3 regions of the Ornithinimicrobium kibberense genome follow, and region 2 is predicted to be linked to each of the others. Evidence: predicted binding sites of a transcription regulator. Region 2 holds the regulator's gene; each other region holds the start of a gene.
What was found. Region 2 encodes LexA, which represses DNA repair genes until DNA is damaged. Its sites were predicted from a motif close to TCGAACANNTGTTCGA; they were not measured.

Region 1 (4,205 bases), on a different contig from region 2:
CACGGTGTAGGTGGTCCTGGTCGTTGTCGCCGTGGTCAGCTCGGAGGTGTGCAGGGCGGTGGGGGCGTAGGCCATGGCCGGCAGGTCGGCAGGTGGCATGGCGGCGAAGAGCGGGCTCACGGGGGAGACCTCCGGGACAGGGGAGTGCGGGTGGGACGACCGGTGCCACAGGGTGTGCAGGGACCCAGGGGAAGGACCGTGAACACTGAGGCACGAGGGACAGTACTCGCTTCCGGGACGCCGCACCACCCTGACGGCGTGTCGATCCATGTGATTGACTAGAAGATGTGGTAAATGGCACCGATGTAATTCCGACCGACGACTGGCTCAGCGTCCCCGAGATCATGGAGCGGACGGGCGCTCCCCTGCTCACCGTGCGGCGCTGGCTGCAGGACCGTGAGCTGATCGGGCTGCGCAGGGGGCCGAACAACGCCGTCATGGTCCCCGCCGGCTTCCTCGACGACGACGGTCCCCTGGGCCCGCTGCGGGGCACGATCACCGTGCTCGCCGACGGCGGGATGAGCGACGAGGAGATCATCGGGTGGCTGCACCGGCCCGACGACAGCCTGCCCGGCGGCAGCCCGGTCGCCTCGCTGCACGCCGGGGCCAAGACCGAGGTCCGGCGTCGGGCCCAGGAGGAAGCCTTCTAGCCAGGAGGGGGCGACCGGCCCGGCCCGGGCTCAGAGGTGCCGGTCGGTGCAGATGACGACCAGCTCGGCCAGGGCCGCCGCGGCGACGTCGTCCAGGTCGGGCGCCGACCCCAGGGCCTCCAGGGAGGCCCGCGCGGCGGCGTCGATCATCTCCTCGGTGCGGGCGAGGGCGCCGCTGTCGCGCAGCACCCGCCGGCAGGCCTCGACCGTGGCCTCGTCGAGGTCGGGGTCGCCCAGGCTGGCGGCGAGCAGCTCGGCCCCCGGTTCGTCGGCCAGCTCCAGCGCGTGCGCCACGAGCACGGTGTGCTTGCCCTCCCGCAGGTCGTCCCCCGCGGGCTTGCCGGTGTGCCCGGGGTCGCCGAAGACGCCCAGGACGTCGTCCCGCAGCTGGAAGGCCTCGCCCAGCTGGGCGCCGTACTCGGCGAGCGCGGCCAGGAGCCCGGGGCCGGCGTCCCCCGCGCGGGCGCCGACGAGCAGGGGCTGCTGCACCGAGTAGCGGGCGCTCTTGTAGCGGATGACCGTGCGGGAGCGTTCGACCCGTTCGGCGTAGCCCAGGTCGGCCCACCCCACCACGGCCTCGAGCATGTCGAGGAACTGGCCGCCCATGAGCTGGGTCCGCATCCGGTCGAACTCGGGGCGGGCCCGGGTCAGGGCGTCGACGGGCAGGCCACTCGTGGAGAAGAGCTCGTCGGTCCAGTTCAGGCACAGGTCGCCGGCGAGGATCGCGGCGGCGTGGCCGAACCGCTCGGGGTCGCCGTTCCAGGCCTGCCCGCGGTGCTGGGTGGCGAAGGCGCGGTGGGCGGTGGGTCGTCCCCGGCGTCGGTCGCTGTTGTCCATGACGTCGTCGTGCAGGAGCGCGGCCGCCTGGAAGACCTCCATCGAGCTCGCGGCCCGGACCGCGGCCTCGTCGTCAGGACGCCCCGCGGCGCGCCAGCCCCAGTAGAGGAAGGCCGCCCGCAGCCGCTTCCCGCCGGCGAGCAGGTCGGCGACCGCGTCCACCAGCGGGCCCATGGGTGCGCCGAGCTCGGCCAGCACCTCCCGTTGGTGCGCGAGGTGGTCGTCCAGGGCCCGCTGCACACGGGGCCGCAGGTCGACGCCGTCCAACGGGTGGGCGTGCGCCACGGGTGATCTCCTCAGCTCGGGGACCGGGGGTCCGTCCGTCCCGACGAGCCTAACGGGTGGCGCGGGGGTGCCCGGCCCCGGACGGCCCCCGTCGGCCCGGGCCATCCCCGCCCCTGGCCCGGGCCGGTGGCCATCCTGCCCGGACCGGGGGTCCGGCCCGGGTCCTTCGTCCACAGGGGACCGGACGGGTCGGTCGGTCGGACCGGTGGTGCGCCTCCCACCTGGGGATCGTCCGGGGCGGGCACCGGAGGGGTTGAGCTTGTCGGTGCTGGCTCGTACATTTGTCCGTATCGAACACGGGTTCGAACACATGGGCGGAGGTAGGTCGATGAGCAGGTGGTACCAGGACCAGGTCGAGGTCAGGCTGGGCGACCCGGAGGAGCACCGGGTCCGGCTCGAGCCGGGGTGGCGCCGGGGGACGCTGACCGGCCCGGACGGGGGCCCGACGCACGTCCCGACGACGTTCCTGTGGCAGGGCCGGGTCCACGTGGTGCGCGGCGTCCTGGCCCAGTGGACGCAGCGGGTGCCGTGGTGGCGCCGGCAGGAGGAGGGGGTCTCGGGCGGACCGTCCGCGGAGGTCCTCGAGCAGCAGGTGTGGCGGGTGGAGGCCTCGGCCGGCCGGACCCTCGGGCAGGGGGTCTACGACCTGGTGCAGGACGAGCGGTGGCGGCTGGAACGGGTCAGCGACTGACGGCGCCCACGACGACGAGCACCACGACGACGAGCACGACGACGACACGACGAGCACCACCCCACGGCGACGACGAGACGAGGAGAACACCATGAGCACCACCACCATCGGCACCACCAGCGAGACCGTCCGAGGACCTTCCCCGGAGCCGGACGGGCCGACCGGCACCGCCGGCACCGTGCTGGACCTGCTGGACCGGGCCCGTGGCGGGCTGCTGCTGGCCTGCCACAGCGGCACGGCGTCCGAGCGCTACACCCAGGCCCACCTGGCCGCGCTGCGGGCGGGGGCGGCCCTGCTGGCGGCCCGCAGCGCGCCGAGCCGGCGGGCCAGGCCGCGCAGCGTGTGGGAGGTGCTGCCCACGGTGGCGCCGGAGCTGACCGAGTGGGCCGTCTTCTTCGCCGGGTCCGGCCGCCGGCGGCTGGCGCTGGAGCGCGGTGCCGACGTGGTGACCGCGCGCGACGCCGACGACCTGGTCCGTTCCGGCGAGCGGTTCCTGGAGCTGGTCCGGGCCAGCCTGCACCTGCCGTGCGGCCTGCCGCTGCCGGCCGAGCTGAGCCCCGTCCGGCCGAGCTGAGCCCCGTCCGGCCCGGCCGAGCCTCGTCTGGCCGGCCGGGCCCGCAGACACTTCCCGGCCCCCGTGCCGGTGCGTCCCACCCCTTCCCGTGACAGGACCCGTGATCCCCATGCCCGTCCCCCCGCCCGACGACTTCGTCCACCTGCACGTGGCCTCCAGCGCGTCGATGCGCTACGGCGCCTCGCACCCGGACGAGCTGGTGGACCGGGCGGTCGAGCTGGGCCAGTCCGTGCTCGCCCTGACCGACCGGGACGGGCTCTACGGCGCGGTCCGGTTCGTCCGGGCCTGCTCGGCGGCCGGGCTCACCCCGGTGCTGGGGGTCGACCTGGCCCTGGGGCAGGGTGCCGGGCCCGGCACCGGAGCCGTATCCGGGCCCGACGCCCGTGGACGGTCGGACGACGACCTGTCCGGCCCGGCCCGGATCGAGCTGGGGGCCCCCGGGCGGGCCTCCCCGGCCAAGGGCGGCAGCCTCGTGGACGACCAGCGGCCCCGGGTCGTCGTCCTCGCCCGGGGCCAGCGCCCCGGGCTGGCCCCCGGCACCGGGTGGGCACGGCTGTGCCGGCTGGTCACCCAGACCCACCTCGCGGGGGAGCGGGGGGCGCCGCGCACCCGGCCCGACCTCCTCGCCCGGGCGGCCGCCCCCGTCGACGGCGTCGCGCCGGTGGTGGTGCTCCTGGGGCCGGACTCCGACGTCGGCCGCGCCGTGCTGGCCCGGCGCCGCGACCTGGCCAGGGCCCGGCTGCAGGCGTGGCAACGCCTGCTGCCGCCGGGTGCGCTGCGGGTCGAGCTCGTCGTCCACGGCGGCCCCGAGGGCACCCCCGGCAGCCTGGGGCACGCCGCCCGCGCCTGGGCGCTGGCCCGCGAGTGCGACGTCCCCGCCGTGCTCACGGCGGCGGTCCGGCACGCCGTCCCCGAGCAGGCCCGGGTGGTCGACGTCCTCGACGCCGCCCGCCGGATGGTCGCCCTCGACGAGCGTCACCTCGACCGGGTCAGCACCGCCGGCCACCTGGCCACCACCGCGACCATGCACGCGCGTGCCCGGTCGCTGGCCGAGGCGGCCGGTGCCGGTGCCGACGCCTGGACGCTGCTGAGGGACACCCTGGCGCTGGCCGGCGAGTGCTCCCAGGACGCCCGCTCCGACCTGGGCATCGGGTCGGTCCACCTGCCC
Region 2 (4,205 bases):
TCGAGGCCAACCCCGGCTTCGGCGCGCTGGTCCAGGACGGGGCGGAGGTGCGGCCCGACGGGGACATCGTCGTCCCGGAGGAGCTGGTCGCCCGGTTCCGCGCGCCCCGGTGCCTCGTCTGCGACGGCGACGCCCTCAAGCCCGACGTCGTCTTCTTCGGCGGGTCGGTCGACCGGGCCCTCGTGGACACCGCCTACGAGATGGTCGACGGGGCCGGCACCCTGCTCGTGCTCGGGTCGTCGCTGCGGGTGATGAGCGGCTACCGGTTCGTCCGCCGCGCGGCCCGCGACGGGATCCCCGTGGCGGTCGTCACCCGTGGCGCCACCCGCGGCTGGGCCGAGACCACGGTCCAGGTGGACAGCCTGCTGCAGGACGTCCTCCCGCGGCTCGTGGACGACCTGATGGCTCTGCAGGACCAGCCTCGGGATGCGGGCGCCCCCGATCCCTGGTGACATCGGGAGGTAGCCGCACCCTGCCGGCCGGGACGAGGAGGCACGAGATGGACATGGACAGCAACGTGGACCAGGAGCGGATCAGCGCCCTCTACGACGCCGAGGTGAGGACCACCGACGGCGACCGTCTCGGCCAGGTCGGGCAGGTCTACCTCGACGACGAGACCGGCGCTCCGGCGTGGGTGAGCGTGCGCACCGGGGCGTCCGAGGCCGGCGAGAGCCTCGTCCCGCTCGTCGGGGCCGAGGTCCAGGAGGGGACGATCCGGGTCGCGCACACCCGGCAGGAGGTCGAGGACGCCCCGACCGTCGAGGCCGGAACGCACCTCGACGAGGACGCACAGCACCGCCTCTTCCGCCACTACGGGCTGGTGCGTCCCCAGGAGCCGGCCCGCACCGACGCCGGGGCCGACGACTCCCTGGCCCGCCGCGCCGAGCTGCGTCCCGAGGAGGCGGTGACCGGGGCCTCGGAGAACGTCGCCTACCCCTCCGCCCAGGACCGGCCGGAGGGACCGGTCGGCGGGCCGACGACCGGCCCGGGCAGGCCCGGTCGGCTGCGCCGCCACGAGGGGAGCGGGCCCCGGAGCTGAGCCCGCTCCGGTGGGTTCGCGAGCGCCCGGGCACGGCGTGGGTATGGTGCTGTGCACCCGCCGAGCACCCCTGCCGGCGGGCGGAGCGAGCCGAAGGAGGCCGACGTGACCATCTCCCAGGAGGAGCTGGAGGCGCTGTACGACGCCGAGGTGGTGGACCAGGACGGCGAGAAGGTGGGGGCCTTGGGGCAGGTCTACGTCGACAACGCCACGGGGGAGGCGGCCTGGGTGACCGTGCGCACCGGCTGGTTCGGCGGCCGCAAGATCTTCGTCCCGCTGGCCACCGCCGAGCTCGTGGACGGACAGGTACGGGTGCCCTACTCCAGCGCGATGATCAAGGACGCCCCGGAGGTGGACACCAAGGGGCACCTCAGCGAGAACGACGAGCACGACCTCTACGACTACTACGCCGTGGAGCAGGGGGAGGGCTCCGCCGACTGAGGGGCCGGACAGCACGACGCCGCCCCGGTCGAGCAGGGCGGCGCCGTGGGAGCGGAGGGACCCGTGCAGTGGCAGCGGCACGGTGACTGCTGTCCCGCCGAGGGTCAGACGCGGCGAAGCACCGCGGTGACCTTGCCCAGGACGACGGCGTGGTCGCCGTCGATCGGCTCGTAGGCCGGGTTGTGGGGCATGAGCCAGACCTTGTCCTTGCCCCGCTTGAAGGTCTTGACCGTCGCCTCGTTGTCGAGCATGGCCGCCACGATGTCGCCGTTGACCGCCGTCGGCTGCCGGCGCACGACCACCCAGTCGCCGTCGCAGATCGCGGCGTCGACCATGGAGTCCCCGACCACCTTGAGCAGGAAGAGCTCGCCCTCGCCCACGATCTGCCGGGGGAGGGGGAAGACGTCCTCGACGGCCTCCTCGGCCAGGATCGGTCCGCCGGCCGCGATCCGGCCGACGACCGGGACGTAGGAGGCCTCGGGGCGGGAGTCGCCGATCCCGGTCTCGTCGTAGGCCCCTGACCCGTGGGCCACGGCGGTCCCGTCGTCGGGACGGGCCGCGAGCCCGGGGACGTCGGCCGGGTCCTCCTGGGCGCTCCGGCGGTAGCCGCCCTCGCTCCCGGGCACCACGACCTCGATGGCCCGTGGCCGGTGCGGGTCGCGCCGCAGGAAGCCCTTGCGCTCCAGCATCTTGAGCTGGTGGGCGACCGAGCTGGGCGAGGTCAGGCCGACCGCCTCGCCGATCTCGCGCAGGCTCGGGGGATAGCCCCGGGCGTCGACGGAGTCCCGGATGACGTCGAGGACACGTCGCTGCCGGTTGGTCAGCTGCGCCCCGCCGTCCCGGTCGGGCATCTCGTGGATCGTGGCCATGGGCTGTCTCCGTCCCCGTCGTCCTCTGGCTGCCAGGCCCCCAGCCGTCAGGCCAGGTCAGAGGGTCTGTCAGTGGTCGGTGTTTGAGTACCTGACATGCACACAGCGTACGGACCAACCCACCCAGTGGCAAACATGTGTTCGACCGGCGTGTCGACAAAGTCGTACGTGCGTGCTATCAATAGGACAGACGTGCTATCGAACGCATGTCGCAGGATGATCCCGAGGAGGACCACCATGAGCACTGCCACCGCCGACCTCCACCCCGTGTCCGGGGCGGTCGCACCGTGGGCCGTCAGCCGCCCGGGTGGACACCTGCGCCTGGTCGCCGCCGACGAACGACGTCCCGTCCCCGCCCCGGTCCGGCTCACCCGACGCGGCCGGCTGACCCTGACCGCGACGGCCGTCCTCGTGCTGGTCCTGGCCTTCGCCTCGCTGTTCAACGCGATCGGCCCGGCCGGGGCGAGCTCGGCGGTGACCGTCGAGCCGGGGACGACGCTGAGCCAGATCGCGGCCGAGCACCTGCCGGACGTGCCGCTGAGCCAGGCGGTCGTGGACATCCAGCGGGCCAACAAGCTGAGCACCACGAGCGTGGCCGCCGGCCAGGTGCTGGTGATCCCGGGGCGCTGAGCCGGCCCGCGTCGTCTACGGCGCGGTCAGGTCCAGGGCACGGTCAGGTCTACGGCGCGGTCAGCGACCCGACCAGATCGCGTTCCACACGACGGACAGCTGGTCCGAGGGCATGAAGTAGCCGGTGATGTGGGGGTCGAACATCAGACCTGCGATGCCCGCCTGGCGGTAGGCGTCGTCGGACTGGACGACCTCCTGCGGGGGCAGGGCGATCGCCCGCAGGTCGTCGTCGGCCCCGATCATGCCGTTCTGCACCGCGAAGTGACGGGCCCGCTCGGCGTTGGTGAAGGTGAGCAGCATCATCTGGCCGTCGATCTGCGCGGCGGCGGGCGACTCCTGACCCTCCTCGCCGACGGCGATGAACCACCAGTGCTCCAGGTCCATCGTCTCGCGCCACAGCGCGGTCATGCCCTCGTGGTCGTCCGGTCCCTCGACCCGGGCCGCGAGCAGGTCGGTGCGCGTCTCCTCGGGGGGCAGCAGGTCGTCCGAGGGCTCGGGCTCGGCGTCCGTGCCGGTCGTGGGGTCGTGCGCGAGGGGGTCGCCACCGGCGGCCTGGGGCCGCGCGTCCTCGTAGAGCGACTCCTCGTCCCGCGGGCGGTCGTCGTCCTGGAACGGCATCGATGTCGGATCGCTCATGCCTCTATCGGACCACACCCCGGGCGGCCGTCCCAATCAGGACGACACGTCGTCGTGGTTCCGGTGGTGCCGGACCGAGGGCCTCAGCGCACGTCGGGCCGGCGCACGGGGACGGGCCCGGTGGGGTCGTCCAGCTCGTGGGACCAGCTGTGCGGGACCACCCCAGGAGCGTGCTCGACGCCCCGGTCGGCCGTCGGGCCGGGCTCGTGGCCGGCGTCGGGGTCGGGCTTCCGACGGCTGGGCGACTCCCCTCCCCGGTGCGGCAGCGGCCCGCCCACCATCCGGGGGCCCTGACCCTCGAGCGGGACCGTGACCGGCCGGGTACCGACCTCCACCGGCTCGCCCCGGACCTCGACCTCGACGGGCTCACCGACCTCGACCACGAGCGCCAGCGCCTCCTGCGTGAGGCGCAGGCGCAGGCGAGACCCGTGCCACCGCATCCGGAAGGTCATCCCCGCCCAGCCCGCCGGGAAGCGGGGGTCGAACGTCAGCCGGCCGCCGTGGTCGCGCATCCCGGCGAAGCCGCCGACCAGGGTGCTCCAGACGCCGCCCGTGGAGGCGACGTGCACCCCGTCCGCGGCGTTGCGGTG
Region 3 (4,205 bases), on a different contig from region 2:
GGTGCTGACCGTGATGGCGGCGGACGGCGAGGTCGACGTGCTGCGCACCGACGAGGGCGAGGCCCGCTACCGCCGCTGCTCGACCGGCCACCACCACCACCTGGTATGCCGGGACTGCGGCCGCACGGTCGAGGTCGCCGGACCCGGGGTGGAGACGTGGTCCGAACGGGTCGCCGCCGAGCACGGGTTCGTCGACGTCGACCACACCCTCGAGCTCTTCGGCACCTGCTCCGGGTGCGCCGGGCCGGGCCCGGGCACGGCGAGGACCGAGGCGTCCGGCTAGCCCTCCGAGGGCGTGGACGGGCCGGCCGACCGGTCCACCGCTCCCCCGTAGCGCCGGTCGCGCGCGGCATACTCCTCGATCGCCTGCCACAGGTGACGCCGGTCGTAGTCGGGCCAGAGGACGTCCTGGAAGACCATCTCGGCGTACGCGCTCTGCCACAGCAGGAAGTTGGAGGTGCGCTGCTCCCCCGAGCTGCGCAGGAACAGGTCCACGTCGGGCACCTCGGGGTGGTAGAGGTAGCGCGCCACGGTGCGTTCGTCGATGCCCCGGGGCGAGAGCCTCCCCGCCCGCACGTCCTCGCCGATCCGACGGACCGCGTCGGCGATCTCCGCCCGGCCCCCGTAGTTGACGCAGAAGTTGAGGGTGATGACGTCGTTGTCCCGGGTCCGGCGCTCGGCGTCCTGCAGCTCGGAGACCACCGACCGCCACAGGCGGGGCGCGCGGCCGGACCAGACCACCCGCACCCCCCAGGAGTCGAGCTGGTCGCGGCGGCGGTGGATGACGTCGCGGTTGAAGCCCATGAGGAAGCGCACCTCGTCCGGGCTGCGCCGCCAGTTCTCGGTGGAGAAGGCGTAGGCGCTGATGCAGCGCACCCCGATCTCGATCCCCCCGGCGATGACGTCCAGCAGGGACGCCTCCCCGGCCTCGTGACCCTGCGTCCGGCGCAGCCCCCGCTGGTTGGCCCAACGGCCGTTGCCGTCCATGACGATCGCCACGTGCCGCGGCACCAGCTCACGCGGGACGTCCGGAGGGCGCGCCCCCGTGGGGTGCGGGTCGGGCGGGACTGGGACCCGGCGGGAACCTGCGGCCATGCTCAACGGATCCTCTCCAGGTGGCGGAGCGAGCGCACGCCCCGTTCGAGGTGCCACTGCAGGTATGCGGCCACCAGGCCGCTCGCCTCCGCCCGGTGCCGGCTCTGGCTGGCGTCGGCGAGCTCCCAGTTCCCGGTGAGGAGCGCCCCGAGCAGGGCCAGCGTCTCGGGGGCGGGGGCCGTCGACCCCGGCGGCCGGCACACGGGGCACACCGCACCGCCGGAGGGGACGTGGAAGGCCCGGTGGGGGCCGGTCATCCCGCACCGGGCGCAGTCGACGAAGCTGGCCCGCCAGCCGGCGACGGCCAGCGCCCGGACGAGGTAGGAGTCGAGCACCATCCGCGGCTCGTGCTCCCCGGCCGCCAGCGCCGCCAGCCCCCCGGCGAGCAGGCGGAAGTGCTGGGGAGCCACCTGCCCCTCCTCGGTGAGCTGCTCGCAGGTCTCCAGCATCACGTGGGCCGACGTCCACGCCGGGTAGTCGCGCGCGATCATCTCCCCGTACGCGGCCAGCCCGTCGGCCTGGGTGACGGTGTCCAGCGTGCGCCCCTCGTAGCACTGGACGTCGACGACCATGCCCGGCTCCAGCCGGGCACCGAACCGGCTCTTCGTCCGCCGGACCCCCTTGGCCACGGCCCGCACCTTGCCGCGCCCGCGGGTCAGCAGGATGACGATGCGGTCGGCCTCCCCGAGCTTGTAGGTCCGCAGGACGATCGCGGCCTCGCGGTAGGTGGGCATGCCCCCATCATCTCCCACGTCGCCCGTGGACGGCGGGAGGACCGCCCCGTGCCGGCCCGGGGCGGACGACCCCCGCACCTCACCCGCAGCCACCCTTGCGCGGGGTGTCGAACATGTGTTCCAATCCTGGCATGATGCTGCAGGGTTCGTTGCTCGACCAGGTCGACGAGGTCGGGGTGCGCCCGCTCACGGGCGCTGTGCGCCGGACCGTGCTGGACGCCGGCTCCTGGGTCGACCTGCGGCCCGGCTGGGTCACTGGCTCCGACGAGCTCTTCGCCCGGCTCTTCCTCGGCGGACCGGCCGGCGTGGAGTGGCGCGGGGAGCGACGCCAGATGTGGGAGCGGGAGGTCCAGACTCCCCGGCTCCTGCGGTTCTACGGCGAGGGCGAGACGCTGCCCGACCCGGTCCTGGCCAGGGCCCGGGACGAGCTCAGCGCGCACTACGCCGCCGAGCTCGGCGAGCCGTTCCGCACCGCGGGGATGTGCCTGTACCGGGACGGCCGGGACAGCGTCGCCTGGCACGGCGACCGCCACGGACGCAGCTCGCGGGCCGACACGATGGTGGCCATCGTGAGCCTGGGCGCCCCGCGGGCCCTGCTCCTGCGCCCGCGCGGTGGCGGGGCCAGCACGCGGTTCGTCCTGGGCCACGGCGACCTGCTCGTCATGGGCGGGGCCTGCCAGCGCACCTGGGACCACTGCGTCCCCAAGACCGGCCAGCCGGTCGGGCCACGGATCAGCGTGCAGTTCCGACCGCGCGGGGTCCGCTGAGCCGCACCGTCGGGGTCGGCTGCGCCTCCTGGACCAGCGCGCGCACGGATGCGCCGTCGGGGCAGGCCAGCGCCCGGGCCGCCAGGTCGCCGAACTCGGCGGTGCTCCCGGTCCGCAGACGCTGCTTGACGAGGGGCACCGAGGCGGCCGACGCGCTGAGCTCCTGGACCCCGAGCCCCACGAGGAGGCCGGCCAGGTCCGGGTCGCCCGCCATCGCCCCGCACAGCCCGACCCGGACCCCCTCCGGGACCCCGGCGGTCACGGACCGGACCAGGGAGAGCACCGCCGGGTCGAGGGCGTCCGACCACGCCGCCAGCCGCGGGTTCCCCCGTTCCGCGGCCAGGGTGTACTGCACGAGGTCGTTGCTGCCGATCGAGACCAGGTCCAGACCCTGGGCCAGGTGGGCGATCCCGAGGGCCGCCGCAGGCACCTCCACCATGATGCCGACCTGCAGGCCCGGTGGCGGGGCGCTCAGCCCGGCCCTGCGGGCGGCCGTGGCCAGCAGCTCCCGGGCCCACCGCACGTCCTGGACGGTCGTGACCATCGGGAAGAGCACGGCGAGGGGGTGGTCCACCGCCACCGTGCAGACGGCCTGCAGCTGGTCGAGCAGCAGGGAGGGGTCCTCGACAAAGGCCCGCAGCCCCCGGGCGCTGAGGAAGGGGTTGCCCTCGACGGGCAGCGGGTGGAACGGCAGCGGCTTGTCGCCGCCGACGTCCCAGGTCCGGATGGTCACCGGGTGCGGGTGGTAGACGGCAGCCATGGCTGCGTACACCTGGACCTGCTGGTCCACCGACGGGGCCTGGCGCCACTGGGCGAAGACGGCCTCGGTGCGCACCAGCCCGGACCCCTCGGCGCCCAGGTCGGCCCCGAGGCGGGCGACGGCCAGGGACGAGACGTTGGCCTTGACCCGCACCCGCACCCCGTCGGTCGTGACCGCCGGGGAGCGCGCGTGCCGCAGCGCCCGCCCCCGCTCCCGGCTGCGTGCCAAGACCATCTCCTCGAAGGCCTCCCGCAGCGCGGGCTCGGGATCGACCACGAGGTCGCCGCTGCGGGCGTCGAAGGCCACGACCGTGCCGTCCGGGACGTCCGCCCGGTCCCCGACCCCGGTGAGCACCGGCACCCCGCGGGCGGTGGCGATGAGCACCCCGTGGCCGGTCGTCCCCCCGTTCCGGGTCAGGACCCCCTGGACCTTCGAGGCGTCCAGCGAGATGGCCAGCGCCGGGTCGAGCTCGTCGACCACGAGGACGCCGTGGGCCGTGCTCTCCGGCTCCTCGAGCCCCAGCAGCATCCGCACCACCCGGTCCCCGACGCCGTGCACGTCCTGCCCCCGCTCGCGCTGGTAGGGATCGGCCAGCGTGGCGAACGCCTCCGCCGCCGCGCGGACCGCCGCCGACCACGCCTCGGTCGCCGGCTCGCCCGCCTCGATCCGGGCATGGGCGGCCTCGGTGATCCGGGGGTCCTGCAGCAGGGTGGCGTGCGCCTCGAACACCTCGGCCTCCCCCTGGCCCAGGTGCCGACGGGCCTGCTCGGCGAGCTCGGCGAGCCGTGCCCGCACGCCGACGACGGCGTCGGCCAGCCGCTGATGCTCCTCGGGGACGGAGCCGGCGTG

Region 1: a site for LexA is predicted at 2,063-2,078, ahead of FJR00_RS08540 (DUF6504 family protein). Genes of this name have one in related genera too.
Region 3: a site for LexA is predicted at 1,937-1,952, ahead of FJR00_RS03180 (alpha-ketoglutarate-dependent dioxygenase AlkB). Genes of this name have one in related genera too.

Annotation. Positions count from the first base shown of each region.
Region 1 is NZ_VFXM01000008.1:131,477-135,681, forward strand. It holds gene FJR00_RS08525 (LysM peptidoglycan-binding domain-containing protein) at 1-120, opposite strand, end outside; gene FJR00_RS08530 (Rv2175c family DNA-binding protein) at 288-650, shown strand; gene FJR00_RS08535 (polyprenyl synthetase family protein) at 681-1,772, opposite strand; gene FJR00_RS08540 (DUF6504 family protein) at 2,101-2,463, shown strand; gene FJR00_RS08545 (SAV_6107 family HEPN domain-containing protein) at 2,555-3,037, shown strand; gene FJR00_RS08550 (DNA polymerase III subunit alpha) at 3,147-4,205, shown strand, end outside.
Region 2 is NZ_VFXM01000016.1:74,659-78,863, reverse strand. It holds gene FJR00_RS13755 (Sir2 family NAD-dependent protein deacetylase) at 1-452, shown strand, start outside; gene FJR00_RS13750 (PRC-barrel domain-containing protein) at 500-1,039, shown strand; gene FJR00_RS13745 (PRC-barrel domain-containing protein) at 1,145-1,480, shown strand; gene lexA (transcriptional repressor LexA) at 1,585-2,349, opposite strand; gene FJR00_RS13735 (LysM peptidoglycan-binding domain-containing protein) at 2,587-2,979, shown strand; gene FJR00_RS13730 (hypothetical protein) at 3,040-3,615, opposite strand; gene FJR00_RS13725 (glycoside hydrolase family 65 protein) at 3,699-4,205, opposite strand, start outside.
Region 3 is NZ_VFXM01000003.1:68,032-72,236, forward strand. It holds gene FJR00_RS03165 (Fur family transcriptional regulator) at 1-283, shown strand, start outside; gene FJR00_RS03170 (isoprenyl transferase) at 280-1,095, opposite strand; gene recO (DNA repair protein RecO) at 1,098-1,829, opposite strand; gene FJR00_RS03180 (alpha-ketoglutarate-dependent dioxygenase AlkB) at 1,961-2,596, shown strand; gene ptsP (phosphoenolpyruvate--protein phosphotransferase) at 2,562-4,205, opposite strand, start outside.